One region of the Martelella endophytica genome, then DNA from elsewhere that is predicted to be linked to it. Evidence: predicted binding sites of a transcription regulator. Region 1 holds the regulator's gene; each other region holds the start of a gene.
What was found. The regulator LexA, encoded in region 1, represses DNA repair genes until DNA is damaged. The targets are predictions, from matches to a motif close to TGTTCNNNNTGTGTTCNG.
Positions count from the first base shown of each region.

Region 2: a site for LexA is predicted at 2,430-2,447, ahead of TM49_RS05640 (PA0069 family radical SAM protein). Genes of this name have one in related genera too.
Region 3: a site for LexA is predicted at 2,209-2,226, ahead of TM49_RS11840 (energy-coupling factor ABC transporter ATP-binding protein). Genes of this name have one in related genera too.
Region 4: a site for LexA is predicted at 1,558-1,575, ahead of TM49_RS20930 (YifB family Mg chelatase-like AAA ATPase). Genes of this name have one in related genera too.

Region 1 is NZ_CP010803.1:3,280,041-3,284,536, forward strand. Features, by position in the region: gene TM49_RS14975 (ComEC/Rec2 family competence protein) at 1-1,303, shown strand, start outside; gene lexA (transcriptional repressor LexA) at 1,257-1,967, opposite strand; gene TM49_RS14985 (DUF982 domain-containing protein) at 2,148-2,465, opposite strand; gene TM49_RS14990 (RNA methyltransferase) at 2,752-3,534, shown strand; gene murI (glutamate racemase) at 3,527-4,333, shown strand; gene TM49_RS15000 (Nramp family divalent metal transporter) at 4,336-4,496, opposite strand, start outside.
Region 2 is NZ_CP010803.1:1,238,815-1,243,310, forward strand. Features, by position in the region: gene TM49_RS05620 (tetratricopeptide repeat protein) at 1-341, shown strand, start outside; gene TM49_RS05625 (4-(cytidine 5'-diphospho)-2-C-methyl-D-erythritol kinase) at 338-1,222, shown strand; gene moaB (molybdenum cofactor biosynthesis protein B) at 1,219-1,752, shown strand; gene TM49_RS05635 (glycosyltransferase) at 1,863-2,381, opposite strand; gene TM49_RS05640 (PA0069 family radical SAM protein) at 2,539-3,666, shown strand; gene TM49_RS05645 (ribonuclease HII) at 3,782-4,435, shown strand; tRNA gene TM49_RS05650 (tRNA-Pro) at 4,491-4,496, opposite strand, start outside.
Region 3 is NZ_CP010803.1:2,604,511-2,609,006, forward strand. Features, by position in the region: gene TM49_RS11825 (acyl-CoA thioesterase) at 1-188, shown strand, start outside; gene TM49_RS11830 (biotin transporter BioY) at 260-838, opposite strand; gene TM49_RS11835 (energy-coupling factor transporter transmembrane component T family protein) at 835-1,458, opposite strand; gene TM49_RS11840 (energy-coupling factor ABC transporter ATP-binding protein) at 1,458-2,135, opposite strand; gene TM49_RS11845 (winged helix-turn-helix domain-containing protein) at 2,246-3,439, shown strand; gene TM49_RS11850 (esterase-like activity of phytase family protein) at 3,450-4,397, opposite strand; gene cobT (cobaltochelatase subunit CobT) at 4,394-4,496, opposite strand, start outside.
Region 4 is NZ_CP010803.1:4,484,728-4,489,223, forward strand. Features, by position in the region: gene TM49_RS20920 (GntR family transcriptional regulator) at 1-489, shown strand, start outside; gene gshB (glutathione synthase) at 561-1,517, shown strand; gene TM49_RS20930 (YifB family Mg chelatase-like AAA ATPase) at 1,671-3,203, shown strand; gene TM49_RS20935 (DUF2793 domain-containing protein) at 3,332-4,369, shown strand.

The DNA of each region.
Region 1 (4,496 bases):
CTCGGGTCCCGGCATGCAGATGTCGTTTGCCGCCACGGCGGCGTTGATCGCGGGGTACAGCCTCTGGCAACGCTCGGGCTCCCGGCGTCATGCCGAGTCGCGGCGCAACGGCGTGATCCGCATCCTGTTCCTGTTTGCCGCCGGCATCGTGCTGACCGCGCTGATTGGGGGGCTTTCGACCGCGCCCTTCGCCATAGCGCATTTCCAGCGCGTTGCCGGTTATGGCCTGTTGGGCAATCTTCTGGCGATGCCGGTGATCACTTTTATCGTGATGCCGGCTGGGCTTGCCGCGATGCTGACGATGCCGCTTGGCCTGCACGGGCCGTTCCTTCATGTCATGGGGGCAGGGCTCGATTGGGTGATGGCCACCGCCCACTGGGTGAAACAGCTCGGCGGGGCATTTTCCACGGGCAAGGCGCCGGCGGGTTTCCTGCTTCTGTTCACCGCCGGTTTCGTGCCCTTCGTGCTCCTGCGCACGCGCCTGCGCTATGTCGGGGTCGTGCCGATGCTGCTGGCATTCGGGCTTTTCGCCCGGGCTGGCGATCACAGCGCGGTCCGCATCCTCGTCTCCGAAGATGGTGATCTCGTCGCCATCGTGAGGAACACCAGCGCTGCCGTCAGCGACAAACGGCCGCCCGCCTTCATCTACGAGCAATGGCAGACCGCGCTCGCGCTTGAAGAAACCGTTCCGCCAATCATGGTCGAACCCGGCGAGCCCTTCATTGACGCCACCGATCGCCGCGCACGTCTGGACGATAACGCTGCCTGGCGTCGCGGGCGCGCCGAACTTGCCGGCCTGGTCAGCGAGGCATTGCTGACGCCTGACCGGTTTTACTGCAAGAAAGATCTATGGTGTGTGGCTGCACCGGACGGCCTTGTCGTGGTCCAGGCGCTGCATCCAGCCCTCGTCGGCCTTGCCTGCGACGTCGGCGATATCGTGATCAGCCTCTATCGTACCGGCTACCAAACCTGCCGAAGCGGCCGTTTTCTGGTCACCCCGCAAATGCGACGCGAGGCCGGTGCCATCGTCTTCACGCTGGCACCGGCTTTCGGCTTATCGGAAAAGGCCGAGGTTCACGACGGGATCACCACGGTCAGGCCGCTATCGGGGGAGGGGGCGAGAAAACACGCATGCACCGTCGTCACCATAGCACCCTCGGTCACGACGCTTGCACGAGAATGGAGCCGCCACCGTCTCTACGACTGGCGAAGCGGCGACTTCAGGTCGCCGATCGCCTTGCCGGAAAGGCTGGTGATCAGTGGTAGCGACGAATCAGGCCGACCAGCTTGCCCTGAACCTTGACCTGATCGGCGGCGAAGATGCGGGTCTCGTAAGCCGGGTTTGCAGCCTCGAGCGCGATCGATGCGCCCTTGCGGCGGAAGCGCTTCAGCGTCGCCTCTTCGTCATTGACGAGTGCAACGACGATATCGCCTGGAGCCGCCGTGTTGATGTTGCGGATGATCACGGTGTCGCCGTCGAATATCCCGGCCTCGATCATCGAATCACCCTGGACTTCCAGCGCGTAATGCTCACCTGCGCCCAGCATGTCGGCCGGAACGGCCATGTTATGGGTGTTTTCCTGGATGGCCGAAATCGGCACACCGGCCGCGATCCGGCCCATCACCGGAACTTCGGTGGAGCCGCTGTCGCTGCTCACAGCCTTGGGCGCGGCGACCTCTGCCTTCTTGCCGAGACTGCCTTCGATGACACTGGGGGAGAAGCCGCGGCGCGGCGGCTGCTGGGCGACGAAACTGTCCGGCATGCGCAGGATTTCCAGCGCTCGGGCCCTGTTTGGCAGGCGGCGGATGAAGCCGCGTTCCTCAAGAGCCGTAATCAGCCGATGGATGCCGGATTTGGAAGCAAGATCAAGCGCCTCCTTCATCTCGTCGAAGGAAGGGGGAATTCCGGACTCCTTCATTCGCTCGTGAATGAAGAACAGGAGTTCCTGTTGTTTACGCGTCAGCATCCCGCACCCTTTCGCAACCCATAGTATAAGAAACAAATACAGAACGAACTATATATGTTCTTAACATGTTCCGCAAGAGTGCGCTGTGGCATCCGTGTTCGGGATAGTCATACAAAACCGACGCCGAAAGCATTGGCTTTCGGCGGCGCACATTCGGTGCAAATTTCCAGCGTTGTGAGCTCAGGCGCTGGCGGCTGAAGGGAGGCCGAGATTCAATTTTCTGGCCATCGTCTTGAGCGTCTGCTTCCGCGACGTCTGCAGCATGCCGGCTTCGAGAGCGGCCGCGACAAATGCATCGCGGGCCTGGCCCAGATGGCCGGGCTGCTCACCAGCGCGCACGCAAAGCTCAAGGGCGTTTTCGAAGTGCGGACCCTGTTTGACCGGCCATCTGCTCTTGAGAACATCCTCAGCATGGCTAGGGCCTTCGATCGTGAGGGTGTGGCCATCCTTGGCGCGAATGTGAACCGGGGACGTCCAAAAGGCGATGAGACGGGTCATGGTGGATATCCTTGTCTTGGTCGGGAAGGGCATCGATTTATGATAGGGGAACTGCCTGCGAGGCAGTTTTGTTCCCGCCGCCGAGTGCTTTATTGAGGGAGCCGGGTTCACGATCAGCACCAGCGGCTGGCGGCGCACTTCCGGGCGCGATTCGGCAGAAGTTCCATCGCGCCGGATTGATTTGGCGACGCCGACGCCCTAATCAGTCGGTCAGTCAGGTTCGTCGGCAAATGGTGCAGAAACCATCAGGTTGCGAGCCTCTTTTCCGGAGAATGAAGAAGAGACGATGGCAGGAACGAATTCGGAGCGCACCATGATTGCCGAAGGACCGGTGGTCATTCTGGTCAATCCGCAGCTTGGCGAGAACATCGGCATGGTGGCGCGCGCCATGGCCAATTTCGGACTGGCGGAGCTCCGCCTTGTCGACCCGCGCGATGGCTGGCCGAGCGAGACGGCGCGGGCCGCCGCCTCCAAGGCCGATCACGTGATTGACGGCGCCCGAGTGTTCGACCGGCTCGAAGATGCGATCGCCGACCTGAACTTCGTCTATGCGACGACGGCGCGAAGCCGTGACGGCTTCAAGCCTGTGCGTGGGCCGACCGTTGCCGCGCGCACACTGCGGCAGCGTTTCACCGCCGGCGAGCGGACGGGCATCCTGTTCGGGCGTGAGCGCTGGGGGCTCAGCAATGAGGAGGTGGCGCTTGCCGACGAGATCGTCACTTTCCCGGTCAATCCGGCCTTTGCATCGCTCAACATTGCCCAGGCCGTGCTGCTGATGTCCTATGAATGGATGAAATCCGGTATGGCGGACGAGGCGGAGACGCCGTTCCAGGCGGTCGAGCAGACGCCGGCCACCAAGGAGGACCTGTTCGGCTTCTTCGGCCACCTTGAGGATGCCTTGGATGCGCGCGGTTATTTCCGCCCTGCCGACAAGCGACCGCGCATGATCGAGAACCTCCGCTCAGTCTTCACGCGCCGAGCCATGAGCCTGCAGGAAATCCATGTTCTAAGGGGTGTTATCTCCTCGTTTGATCGCTACCGGCGCAAGGAGAACGACGACAATGACTGAGGCTGCCGGCCCGGTCCTGGTGTTCGATTCGGGCATTGGCGGGCTCACCGTGCTGCGCGAGGCGCGGATGCTGATGCCGGAGCGCCGCTTCGTCTACGTTGCCGACACCGCGGCCTTCCCCTATGGCGACTGGGACGAGGAGGCGCTGTTGGCGCACATCCTTGCGCTTTTCGAACGGCTGATCGAGGATATACGGCCCGTCTGCGTCATCATCGCCTGCAATACCGCGTTCACGCTTGCGGGCGCTGCATTGCGGGCGCGGTTCACCGAGATGGATTTCGTCGGGACGGTTCCCGCCATCAAGCCGGCCGCCGAACGCACCGTGTCCGGTCTGATCTCGGTTCTGGCTACGCCGGTCACCGTCAAGCGCGATTACACCCGGACGCTGATCGAAAGCTTCGCCAGCCATTGCCACGCCCGGCTTGTCGGCTCCCGCTATCTGGCCGCACTTGCCGAGGACTATATCTGCGGCATCGAGGTTTCAGACAAGGCATTGTGGGACGAGATTGCGCCGTGCTTCGTCGAGGAGGAGGGGCGGCGCACCGACATCGTCGTGCTCGCCTGCACTCACTATCCTTTCCTTGCCAACCGGTTTCGCAAGCTCGCGCCGTGGCCGGTGGACTGGATCAACCCGGCAGAGGCAATTGCCCTGCAGGCCCGGCGGGTGATCGGCCGGCATGGCGGCGCAGATGCCATCAGCGGCCCCAATCCGGATTTCGCCGTCTTCACGGGCAATGCCAGCCCGGCGATGAAACGGCTGATGCAGGGCTTCGGCCTTTCCGTCGCCCCGCCTGCCTAGCCTCAGTCGAGGCCGGGGATCGGCACGCCGAAGGTCTGGGCGAGCAGCACCAGGTTCAGCGAAAGAACGGCGGCTGCACCGATGATGGCGAGCGCACCAATGAGACGGCCATTGGCGAATTCGCCCATCACCTTGCGGCTGCGGGTAAAGATCACCAGCGAAA
Region 2 (4,496 bases), 2.0 Mb from region 1:
AGCGGCCGGACGATGGCTATATCGTCGATTCGCTCGGCTGGGCCTATTACCGGCTCGGACGCTATGACGACGCCGTCACCGAGCTGGAGCGGGCCGTCGAGCTCGACACCGCCGATCCGACGATCAACGATCACCTCGGCGATGCCTATTGGCAGGTGGGGCGCAAGCTCGAAGCCATCTACCAGTGGAACAAGGCGCTGGCCTCCGAGCCTGAAGCGGACCTCGTCCCCGGCATCCGCGACAAGCTTGCCAACGGCCTGACGGCGGAGAACCAGAAGGACGATGCCACCCCGGTTGCCAAGGCTGCCGAGGGAGACGGAGACGCCGTCAAGACGCCGTGACAGTCCACGAATTCGCCCCGGCGAAGGTCAATCTGGCCCTGCATGTCACCGGGCGCCGCGACGATGGCTATCATCTGCTCGATACGTTGGTGACCTTCGCCTCGATCGGCGACCGGCTGACCTTCGAAAGCGCCGATGCCGACGGCTTTTCGCTGTCCGGTCGATTCGCCGGCCCGCTGCCCCGCGATGACGATGCGATCACCGGCAATCTGGTGCTGAAGGCCCGCAATCTGCTGCGGCTTCTGGCGCGGGAGACCGGCCAGGCGTCGGATCCGGTTCACATCCACCTCGAAAAGAACCTGCCGCCGGCCTCAGGCATTGGCGGCGGCTCGGCGGATGCTGCGGCGACGCTGCGCGGGCTGTGCCGGCTCTGGTCGCTCGACTGTTCCTCCGACACGCTGCAGCGGCTCGGCCTCTCTCTTGGCGCCGATGTGCCGATGTGTCTTGAAAGCCGGCCGCTGACGGCGCGGGGGATCGGCGAGGATATCCGCATTGCCGCAGGTCTGCCGGCGCTTTCGCTGGTGCTCGTCAATCCTTTGGTGCCGGTCTCCACGCCTACGATCTTTGCTGCGCTCGAAAGCCGGCACAATCCGCCGCTCGGGGCGCTGCCGGAAACGGCCGGCGGCTGGATGGCGCTGATTGCGGCAAGCCGCAACGACCTGCAGCCGGCCGCCTGTCAGGCCGAACCGGTGATCGGCGATGTCCTTGCCGCGCTTTCGGCCGCGGGTGCGACAATCGCCCGCATGTCGGGCTCGGGAGCGACATGTTTCGGCCTTTTCGCTGACATGAATCATGCAGAGATTGCGGCCGCCACCATTGCCGGGGCCCATCCGGACTGGTTTGTTGCCGCAAGCAGCACCGTTTCAGGAGATGAAAGATGATCGAACGTTCCTTCATTCCCGTCCGCTTTGCCGTTCTCACCGTATCCGACAGCCGCACGCTCGCCGATGATCGCTCGGGCGAAACGCTGAAGGCGCGCATCGAGAAGGCCGGCCATATCCTCGCCGACCGCCAGATCGTCGGCGACGACCGCGAGGAGATCGCCGCCGTCGTTTCCCGGTGGTGCGGCGAGGCCGACATCGATGTCGTGCTGACGACGGGCGGCACGGGATTTACCGGGCGGGATGTGACGCCGGAAGCGATCGAACCGCTGTTCGAAAAGCGGATGGACGGGTTTTCCGCGGTCTTCCACCGGATCTCGTTCGAGAAGATCGGGACCTCGACAGTGCAGTCGCGGGCGACCGCCGGCCTGTTCAACCAGACCTTCATCTTCGTGCTGCCGGGCTCGCCGGGCGCCTGCAAGGACGCCTGGGACGGCATCCTCGAAAAGCAGTTCGACTATCGCCACATGCCGTGCAATTTCGTGGAGATCATGCCGCGACTGGACGAGCATCTGCGCCGGCGCGCCTGAGCGACTGTCGCTAGAGCATTTCCGGTGAAAACCGGATCGTCGAAAATGCTCCATCCATTTGTCTTTGCGCGCGTGCGGACGGAACCGGTACCCACTTTCCCGGACGCGCTCTAGACCCGCATCATCACCCGTGCCGGCACGAGCTCGCAGCTGAGACGCCGAGTGACCATACGCCCGGCCAGCGTGAAGGGCGAGGGGCCGCTTGCCGCCGCGCGCTCCCGCGCCGCCGCCTTCGGCATGATCAGGCCCACTTCGAGCGGGCAGCGGCGTGAAAACAACCGGTTCCAGAATGGCATGCGGTGGTGGCGCGAGCAGGAGAACCGGGCCGGCCGGCTGTCGGTCGCGATATGCTCGGACACCGCTTCGACCCAGCCCGTGAGCGGCCTTGCGCCGGGCTCGAGCACCATGATCCAGTCACCCCGCGTCTCCGCGATCACCTGTTCAAGATTCCAGCTTCGGAAATAGCGGCAGCCAGCTGCTTCCGCGACCCGTTCGCTGCCATCGGCAGAGCCGTGGTCCAACACAATGACATCGCTGACAAGCCCCTCGACCGCACCCGTGACCAGTGCGGAAAGCGAATGGGCAAGCTCGGCTTCGTTGTTATCGCATTCGATGATGACGCTCAGCATGTCCCTACATATGCAGAGCATGGCTAGCTTGCCAAGCATCACGGTTAATGTTCTTGATTTGTTCTCGTTCGTGGGCTATAGATTCCTCAGGATTGTTGTTGGAAAGCCCTGGCGACGGGGCCGGCAACCATGGCGGCCGGGCCGCCGGGAGATCAACATGGACGACGTCTTCAATATTCTGTCCGACGGTGTCGGCCCGCAGCCGGTCCATTTCGAAACCGTCGAGAAGGACCGCCGGCGCGGCCGCGCGGCGACGGCCAATCCGGACGGTCGTTTCGAGCCGCTCGCGCGCGCGCGTTTCGACGACGGCTGGGCGATGGACGAGGAGCTGCCGCCGCTTGCGACCGAGGTGCAGGTGGAGAAGGTGAAGTCGATCATCACCCGCAACACCTCGCCGGATGTGCCGTTCGAGCGCTCGGTCAACCCTTATCGCGGCTGCGAGCATGGCTGCATCTATTGTTTCGCGCGGCCGAGCCACGGTTTCATGGGGCTTTCGGCCGGGCTCGACTTCGAGACCAGGCTGTTTGCCAAGCCGGATGCCGCCCGCCAGCTCGCCCGCGAGCTGTCGAAGCCCGGTTACCATGCGAAGACGATCGCGATCGGCACCAATACCGATCCGTATCAGCCGGTCGAGAAAGACTGGCGGATCATGCGGCAGGTGCTGGAAGTGCTCGCCGACGCCAATCATCCCGTTGCCATCACCACCAAGTCGGCGCTGGTGCTGCGCGATCTCGACATCCTTTCCGCGATGGCGGAGAAGCGGCTGGTGAAGGTGACCATGTCGGTGACGACGCTCGATCGCAAGCTTGCCCGGGCCATGGAACCGCGTGCTGCGACGCCGCCGCGCCGGCTGGAGACAATCAGGGCGTTGAGCGAGGCCGGCGTTCCGGTCGGCATTTCGCTGGCGCCGGTCATTCCGGCGCTGAACGATCATGAAATGGAGCGGATCCTCGACAGCGGCAAGGCGGCGGGTGCCACCGAGGCGAGCTATATCCTGCTGCGTCTGCCGCTCGAAGTGGCGCCGCTGTTCAAGGATTGGCTGCTGGAGCATCATCCAGAGCGCTATCGTCATGTGATGAGCCTGATCCGCTCGATGCGCGGCGGCAAGGACTATGATGCCGAATTCGGCAAGCGGATGAAGGGCAGCGGTCCCTATGCCTGGCAGCTGGCACGCCGTTTCGAAATCGCCGTCAAGCGGCTCGGGCTGATGCGGCGCTCGGTGGCGCTGCGCGACGATCTGTTCGTCTCGCCGGACAGCGGCGGCACCCAGCTCAACCTCTTCTGAAACCTGCATTTTCAGTTGCCTTACCGGCCGGCTTCCCTGGCCCGCCGAAGAAGTCCCCTTGCCGCCAACCATAAGGGGACTTGCAGGAGATCGGAAGGCTGTGCGAAATGACATCATGTCTTTGAGCGCGCCTTCCGATTCTCCTCTCCTGTTCGACCTTGCGCCGCAGGGCCCGGACTTTTCGATGGAGCTTGCCGCCCGCGGGCGCGGCCTCTGGCCGGTGGCCGGCTGCGATGAGGCCGGTCGTGGTCCGCTCGCCGGTCCGGTTGTCGCGGCGGCGGTGATCCTCGATCCCGATCGCATTCCGGACGGCCTGAACGATTCCAAGAAACTTTCGGCAAAACGGCGGGCCGAGCTGTTCGATCTGATCATGGAGCATGCATCGATCTCGGTCGCTTCCAGCGGTCCGGCCCTGATCGACCGCATCAACATCCTGGCGGCAAGCCTCGATGCGATGCGCCGTGCCGTCATGGGGCTCTGCGTCCCGCCGGCACTGGTGCTGACCGACGGCCGGGACCGGCCGCCGAACATCGCCTGCCGCGCCGACGCCGTGATCAAGGGGGATGCGCGCTCGTTGTCGATCGCTGCAGCGTCGATCGTCGCCAAGGTCACGCGCGACCGGATGATGGCCGCCGCCGGCACGCTCTATCCGGCCTACGGCTTCGACATCCATTCCGGCTATGGCACTGCCCGTCACCTGACGGCGATTAGCGAGGCGGGCCCATGCCCGCTGCATCGCAGGAGCTTCCGCCCGATCCGCGAGCTTTGATGAAAAGCCACGGCCCGCAGGCACGAAATCTATCGGAAAAATCGGGGAAATTTGATGGTCG
Region 3 (4,496 bases), 680 kb from region 1:
TGGCGCTCCTGACCGTGCGGGCCGCCAAGATCGGTGGCAAGTCCGTCGGCTTCAACGTCGCGGTCCAGACGGGCAACGAGATCGCCGCCGAGGTCGAACTTCTGTGGACGGCCGTCCACGCCGAAAGCGGCGAGCCGGCCCCGCTGCCGGAGGCGACGCGGGACTGGCTTTATTCCTACCTCAGCTAGAGCGTTTCCAGGAAACGCGCAAAAACAAAGAGATAGAGCGCTTTCGCGATTCGAATAAAAGCGGGAGCGATCTAGAGATCGGCGCTGCTGCCGGCCTTTTTCGGTAGCAGCGGATAGCCAAGCATGACGGCGCGCGCTGCAAGTGCTGCAAGCCCGGCCTTGATCAGGTCACCGGGCAGGAAGCCGATGCTGGCCGCCGTTGCTCCCGAAATACCCATGCCGACACCGAAGGCGAGCCAGGCGATGCCGAGGAAATATTCGACGACGATGCCGCCGGCGATCGCGGCGATGAAGAAGCCGACCGTCTGCCGCAGCGGGCTCTGGTTTTCCGCAGCCTGCTCGGCGAAGGCGCCGCAGACGTAGGCGGCGGGCAGGAAGCCGATCAGGAAGCCGGCCGTCGGGCTGACGAAGGTCGCAAGGCCACCGCGGCCGCCCGAGAGCACCGGAAGGCCAATCGCAACCAGCACGAACAGCAACAGCACGGCGAGCGCCCCGCGCTTGCGGCCGAGAACCAGTCCGGCCAGCATGACGCCGAGCGTCTGCGCGGTGATGGGCACGGGCGAGAAGGCTAGCGGGATCGGCGGCAGGATGCCGAGCGCCACGATGATGGCCGTGAACAACGACACGAGAACGAGGTCGCGAGAGGTCATTTTCTGTTCCTTTTCTCTGCGGTGCCGCGAATGCCGCGGGCATCGATGGCATCGGCGATACTGTCCGCATCCTTCAGCGTCAAGATGATCAGCGGCACGATGGCGCGGGTCGGGCGAAAGCGGATGCCCCGCGCCTGGTGCGCATCGCGGATGGCTCCATACCGCGCGAGGATATCCGGGACGAAGCGGATGACAAGCCCCACGGCAAGCCCGATATCGGCCGCCCGCACGAGGCCTGCCTTTTCCAGAGGCCTTGCGGCACTGGTGACGGTGTCGATGAAAGCGGGCACGGGGGTCGACGCGGTGATGGCGGCCGCCAGCAGCATCAGCGCCGTCAGCCTGATAACGGAGAGTGCGGTCAGCTGCCATGGGTTGAACAGCAGGCCGAAGCCGCCGACGAGCAGAATGGCGAAGGCAATCGGCAAAAGCCGCGCGAGCGCCTGCTTCGGCCGCATGGGAAGGGTGAAATAGACGATTGCGGCGACGGCCAGGAAACCGCCGGTGACGGCCAGGCTGGCGCTGAAGAAGATCGCGATGCTGAAGGCGAGAAGCACGGACAACTTTACCCCCGCGGGCAGGCGGTGGAGCAGGCTGTTTCCCTCGACATAAAGCGACTGCATCAGCGGTTCATGGCCTCGTATTCGCCGATCACCGCGTCGGCCGGCCCATCCGCGATCAGCCGCGCCTCATGAAACAGCAGCACGCGTTCGAACCGGGAAAGCGTCGCAAGGTCGTGCGAGATCGCGATCACGTCTTCGGAAAGCGCGTCGATCGTCTCGGCCACCCGACGGCGGTTCTTCAGGTCGAGCTGGTTGGTCGGCTCGTCGAGGATGACGAGCGAGGGGCGTGTCGCCAGCACCGCGGCAAGCGCTGCGAGCTGCAGTTCGCCGCCGGAGAGTTCATGCGAACGGCGCTTGCCGAGATGAGAGATGCCAAGCCGGGAGAGCGCCTCTTCCGCACGCACCGGAATGTCGGCCTTTGCCACGCCGCGCGCCTTCAGCCCAAGCGCGATATCATCTTCGACGATCGGCAGGATGATCTGGTTCTGCGGCGCCTGGAACACATAGCCGGTGTCGGCCAGAACGCCGTCGGCATCGTCGACCGTATCGCGGCCGTTGACGCGGACCCGCCCCACGCTTGGCTTCGTCAGCCCGTTGATCAGCCGAGCGAAGGTGGTCTTGCCCGAGCCGTTCAGGCCGATGACGCCGATGCGGCGACCGGTGAGCGTCAGGCTCAGCCTGTGGAGCGCCGTGCGCCCGTCATAGGCAACACCGGCCTGGTCGAATTCGATATGCAAGGGCTTGGGTTCCGTCTCGTCGTTCGCCTCGGTTTCCTTATAGGCATGTCTTTCGCCGGCGCAAAGCTTTCGATGTTCTTATTTTGTCCGAATCGCTCTAGGCTCCGCCCATGACCAGAACGATTTCCAACAGCGATGCACGGCGCGTGTTCATGGCGCGGCAGGGGCTTTCCGGAGCGCCCGGACGAGCGATGGACCAGGCGGCGCTTCTGGCGCTGATCGAGCAGATCGGCTTCGTGCAGGTCGATTCGATCCGCACCGTTGAACGCGCCCATGACATGATCCTCTATTCGCGCAACCAGACTTTTCGCCGCGAGCATCTGCAGGCGCTGCTGGAAAGCGATCGGATGCTGTTCGAGCACTGGACCCACGACGCCTCGTTCATTCCCGTCCGCTTCTATCCCTACTGGAAACACCGTTTCGCCCGCGAGGAGGCGAAGATCCGCAAGCGCTGGAGCAATTGGCAGGGGGAGGGCTACGAACGCGAGTTCGAACAGACCTACGCCGCGGTGAAGGCCAACGGGCCAGTGTTTGCCCGTGACCTGAAAGCGGAGGACCATGTCTCCGGCGGCTGGTGGAACTGGCATCCGGGCAAGACCGCGCTGGAATATCACTGGCGCACCGGCCGCTTCTCGATCTGCCACCGGGTCAATTTCCAGAAAGCCTACGATCTCTCCGAGCGGGTCATCCCCGACGCCTTCCGTCTGCCGGAGGTGCCGCATGATGAATTCGTGGACTGGGCCTGCCGGGCCGCGCTCGAACGGCTCGGCTTTGCCACATCCGGCGAGATTGCCGCCTTCTTCGCGCTGGTGACGCCGCAGGAGGCGAAGGACTGGGTAGACGAAAACCGCGATATCCTGACCGAGATCGCGATCGAGACGGTGGAGGCCGGTCGCCCGAGGCGCGCCTTTGTCTTGACCGATGAACTCGAGACGCTCACCGACGTACCGACGCCGCCCTCGCGCATCCGGGTGCTGAGCCCGTTCGATCCGCTGTTGCGCGACCGGGCGCGGGCGGAGCGGCTGTTCGGCTTCTTCTATCGCATCGAGATCTTCGTGCCGGAGCCGAAACGCCAGTACGGCTATTACGTCTTCCCGCTGATGGAAGGCGACCGGATGATCGGCCGCATCGACATGAAGGCAGACCGCAAGCGCTCGACGCTCGATGTCAGGAAGCTGTGGCTGGAGCCGGGCGTGCGCGCTTCGGCAGGGCGCTTCGAAAAGCTCGATGCCGAACTGACGCGCCTCGCGCGATTCACCGGTGTCGAGCGGGTGGAGTATCTGCAGGGCTGGCGCGACGCCTGAGGGAAACCTGCTAGAGAAGCTTGAATTCCAGCATGATCGTGTCCTGCAGCGGCGAGGCGTTGTCGTCGGAGACAAGGATCAGATGCAGCGAGCCGTCGGCCATCGGCAGCAGCGCCATCCCTTCCATATTGTCGATATGGTGCTGGCCGCCGTTCGCCTGCATGATCACCGGACCATCAACGACAGCACCGGCTCGGATCGCATCGCCGTCGATCAGGCGGATGCGCATGGCGACACCGGCAAGCAGAGAGAACCGTCGTTCCAGGATGAGAAGATTGCCATCCGGCAGATAGGCGGCATCGGTGACATCGAACCCCTGCCGCTTGACCACCTTGAAGATGCCCTTGCCGCGGCCCTCGACGATCGCGGCAAAGAGATTGCCGTCCGTGTCGATGCTCTGCTCGGCGATCACCACGGTGCGGCCGTCGGCATTCGTCGCCAGCGCTTCAAACGAGCCGTTGCGCCTCAGCTCGTAGATCGGGATCAGGAAATCGGGACCGGGTTTGGCGGTCGCGGTATCGTGGCCCTTCAGCGGATAGCTGTCGATGCGATGTTTGCCCTCGAAGCCGACGAGCAGTCTGTTGCCGGCGATGGTGAGGCTTTCGGCATCCATGCCGCTCTTGCCGGCGTGCACGCCTTTGGCGTTCTTCATCGCCGTGACGTCAACGTCGGTGAGGCCGGAGAGCCGTCGGTTGGCATCACGGGTGATCGAGCCATCGATCCAGTAGCCGTCATCGGCGACTGCGATGAAGCTGCGGTTATCGGGCAGGAAACGGATTGCCGATATCGAATGCAGGCCGGACAGCGTCATCCCGCCGAGATATTCGAGCTGACCGAAGCGAATCTCGTTGGTGACCGTGCCGAAATGCTCGATCGGCGTCGCCGAAACGGCAACTTCAGATGCCGTGGCCGGCGCCGAAAACAGCGCCAGCGCAAGAAGCCATGCTGCGCGCTTCATCGTGCGCGGCGTCGGGCCGGGCCGCCGGCGGCCTGTTCCTCGAACAGGGCGGCGAGCTGGTCGGTCATCGCGCCCGCCAGCTCATCGGCGTCGACGATG
Region 4 (4,496 bases), 1.2 Mb from region 1:
GCTGAGGGGCTGGTCAACGTTCTCCCGCAACGCGGCGTTCTCATCCCGGCAATCGACCTGCCGATGATCCGCAACGCCTTCCAGATGCGTGGGGCGCTCGAGCGCGAAGCCGTCATTCAGGCTACCAGAACCATGCCGGACGCCGTCATTGAAAATCAGCGCCGCCTGCACCTGAAGCTCATGGATGAGGCCAAGCGGGCGCCGAGTCCCGAGCTCTTCGAACATGGGCAGGAAGTTGACGCCGGATTTCACAACCTCCTGATCGCATCGACAGGCAATGCGCTGCTGCAGAATGCCTACAACATCAACGCTATCCGCATTCGTCTGATCAAGCTTGACCGCATCAAGCTTAACGAGGTGGTTCTGCCCCAGGCATTCAGCGACCATATTGCCATCATCGATGCGCTCCTGGAGCGCGACCCCACGCGCGCGGTCGAGGCGATGGACCGCCACATCCATAATGCCCGTGAAAGGGCGCTGCAGCTGTGAGGCGGGCCATTGCCAAGGCTCCGGCCAGCGCCTAAATGGTGTTGCACCGATACCAAGCGAGACCGCGCCTCATGCCGAACATCAAGAACGTCGCCGTCCAGATGGACCATATTTCCACCGTCAAGATCGCCGGCGACTCCACCTTCGCCATGAGCCTTGAGGCGCAGGCCCGCGGCTACAACCTCTTCCACTACACGCCGGACCGGCTGTCGCTGCGCGACGGCAAGATCTTCGCCGCCGTCGAGCCGATGACACTGCGTGATGTCGAGGGCGACCACTACACGCTCGGGGCGTCGGAACGGGTCGATCTTTCAACCATGGATGTGGTTCTGCTGCGCCAGGACCCTCCCTTTGATATGGCCTACATCACCTCCACCCACCTGCTTGAACGGATTCATCCGAAGACGCTCGTGGTCAACGACCCGGCATGGGTGCGCAATTCGCCTGAAAAGATTTTCGTCACCGAGTTCGCCGATCTGATGCCGCCGACGCTGATTACCAAGGATGTTGGCGAAATCCGTCGCTTCCGCGAGGAGATGGGCGACATCATCCTGAAGCCGCTCTACGGCAATGGCGGCGCCGGCGTGTTCCACTCGACGCGCGACGACCGCAACTTCACCTCCCTTCTCGAAATGTTCGCGCAGATGTTCCGCGAACCCTACATCGCCCAGGCCTATCTGCCGGCGGTGCGCAAGGGCGACAAACGCATCATCCTCGTTGACGGCGAATTCGCCGGCGCGATCAACCGCGTGCCGGCCGAGACCGACAGCCGTTCCAACATGCATGTCGGCGGTCGCGCCGAACCGGCCGGGCTGACCGCCCGCGAAGAGGAAATCTGCGCGCGCATCGGCCCCGCACTCAAGGAGCGCGGCTTCATCCTCGTTGGCATCGACGTCATCGGCGACTACATGACCGAGATCAACGTCACCTCTCCCACCGGCATCCGCGAGGTCAAGAAATTCGGCGGCGCCGATATCGCTGCGCTGATGTGGGATGCCATCGAGAACAAACGCAACCAAGCAGGCTGATCGCCTGCCCCGTTTCGCGCCCCGGCAGGCACGGCAAATATGTTCTCATTTTGTTCTTGCATATAGGTCACACCTGTGGAATCATTGCAACCCTAGGACACAGAAAATCCGCTCGCATGGTGGGCGGTTGGTGTAAACGGGGTGGAGCGGGGCATGGTTTCACGGGTTCATACGGTTGCATTTCAGGGTGTGGAAGGCGTGCCTGTCGATGTGCAGGTGATGATTGCGCCCGGCAAGATCGGCATGCAGATCGTCGGCCTGCCGGACAAGGCGGTCGCCGAAAGCCGGGAGCGGGTGCAGGCGGCACTGCACGCCTCCGGCCTGGCGCTGCCGGCCAAGCGCGTGACGGTCAATCTCGCGCCGGCGGACCTGCCCAAGGAGGGCTCGCATTTCGATCTGGCGATCGCGCTTGGGCTGATGGCCGCCCTTGGCGCCGTTCCGGGTGATGCCCTTTCCGGCTATGTCGTCATCGGCGAGCTCAATCTCGATGGCACTATTGCAAGCGTGACCGGCGCCCTGCCCGCCGCGATCGCCGCCAACGCGGTCGACAAGGGCCTGATCTGCCCTGCAGGCTGCGGCCCGGAGGCCGCCTGGGCAAGCACCGATCTCGACATCCTCGCACCGAAGAGCCTGATTGCGATCGTCAATCATTTTCGCGGCACCCAGGTGCTGACGCGGCCGCACCCTGCCATCCGCTCCGGGGCGCAGGATCTGCCCGATCTTGCCGATATCCGCGGCCAGGAAAGCGCGAAGCGGGCGCTCGAAGTGGCTGCCGCCGGCGGCCATAACCTGTTGATGGTCGGCCCGCCCGGCGCCGGAAAGTCGATGCTCGCCGCCCGCCTACCCTCCATCCTGCCGCCGCTGTCTCCGCCCGAACTGCTCGAGATGTCGATGGTGCATTCGATTGCCGGGAAACTTGCCGGCGGCAAGCTCTCCGACAGGCGCCCCTTCAGGGCGCCACATCATTCAGCCAGCATGGCCTCGCTTGTCGGCGGCGGCATCAAGGCAATGCCGGGCGAGGCTTCGCTTGCCCATCACGGCGTGCTGTTTCTCGACGAACTGCCCGAATTCTCGCCGCAGGTTCTCGATGCTCTGCGCCAGCCGCTCGAAACCGGGGAATGCGTGATTGCACGCGCCAATCATCGCGTGTCCTATCCGGCCGCCTTCCAGCTGATCGCGGCGATGAACCCCTGCCGCTGCGGCATGGCCGGCGAGCCCGGACACAGCTGCCCACGCGGGCCGCGATGCGCGGCCGACTACCAGGCCCGCATTTCCGGCCCGCTAATGGACCGCATCGACATTCGCATCGACGTGCCGGCGGTCAGCGCGATGGACCTGATCGGCTCGCGGGTGGAGGGCGAGACAAGCGCCGCCGTCGCCCGCCGCGTCGAAAAGGCACGCCAGGCCCAGCGCGACCGGTTTGCGGCCCTTGGCGAGCAGGCCATCAACGCCCGCTGCCCTGCGAGCCTCGTCGAGCGGCTTGCAGAGCCTGATACCGCGGGGCTTGCGCTGCTGAAGGAGGCTGCGGAGAAGATGCGGTTTTCCGCCCGCGGTTATCATCGGGTTCTCAAGGTCGCCCGCACCATCGCCGATCTCGATGGCCAGACCACCGTCAGCCGCATGCATATCGGCGAGGCGATCGCCTATCGGGTGCCCGCCTCGACCCGCGTCGGGACCCTGGCCTGACGTCTGCCATCAGGCGCAGAAGTGGCGGACAACCTGCAGGAGGACCAACCGTTTTCCCCGCGGGCTGCGACAGCCGATAGGCTTGTGGCACCGCAGATGCCACCGGCTCTGCCCGCAAGGAGATTTCGATGTCCGACATGACGGCAAAACTTGGCCTTCCCTTCATCCTGCCGGCGCAGGCGCAGAAACACGTAACCCATAACGAGGCCCTGCAGCGGCTCGATGCGGTCGTCCATCTGGCGATCGTCGCCGAAGCCGATGATCCGCCCGCAAGCCCCGAGGACGGGAGCTGCTACGTGGTGGCAGACACTCCGACGGCGGCCTGGAGCGGCCATGCGGGCGATGTCGCGATCTTCCAGGATGGGCTCTGGCAGTTCGTCACCCCCGTTTCAGGCTGGTCGGCATGGTTTGCGGATGACGGGACGCTGCGCTGCTTCGACGGCGCGGCCTGGGCCGGCCCCGCCCTTCCGGCAGCGCCAAGTTTTGCGACGGTCGGAGTCAATGCCACGGCGGACGCGACCAACAGGCTCTCGGTCTCCGCTCCGGCGACATTACTCAATAATGCGGGCGCCGGCCATCAGCTCAAGATCAACAAGGCGGCTGCGGCCGATACCGCCTCACTGCTGTTCCAGACGGGCTGGTCGGGACGGGCGGAAATGGGGCTTTCGGGCTCGGACAATTTCGCGATCAAGGTCAGCCCGGACGGTGCGAACTGGTATGAGGCGCTGAGGATCGCTCCCGAAGGCGCTGTCGTTATGCCGCAACGACCGCTGGTGCGCGCGGCCTATGCCGGCGGCACGACGGCGATCACCACTGCCACAGCCCTCGGTTTCGACAATCTCTACACCAATCAGGGCGACTTTGCCCTCGGAACCGCGGTGGCCGGTGGCGGCGAAACGCTGCTCTTTCCGGTCAGCGGATATTATACGGTGTTCCTGACGGTCACCGCCACGGCGACGGGCGCCTATTCGGTGACGCTGCAAAAGAACGGATCCGAAAACAGCGTCATCCTCCGCGGCGGCGGCACAGATGGCGCGGCGGTGACGCTTGCTGCAACGGCGATCACCTATTTCTCCGCCGGAGACAATGCCCGTCTGCTCTTCGATGGAAGTGCCACATATGATCTCGGCTACGGCGCGACCGAAGTGCTGGCGATGCTCGCCTGAAGGACCGCACCTTCCAACCGCGGAGAGGTCGGCGTGCTTGACTCCATCTGGCTGCACTCGGCCTCTTCGCCCTCCCCTTCCTCGAATGCTTTCCACGCTCGATGGCTCTTTGCCCCTCGGGCGGCCA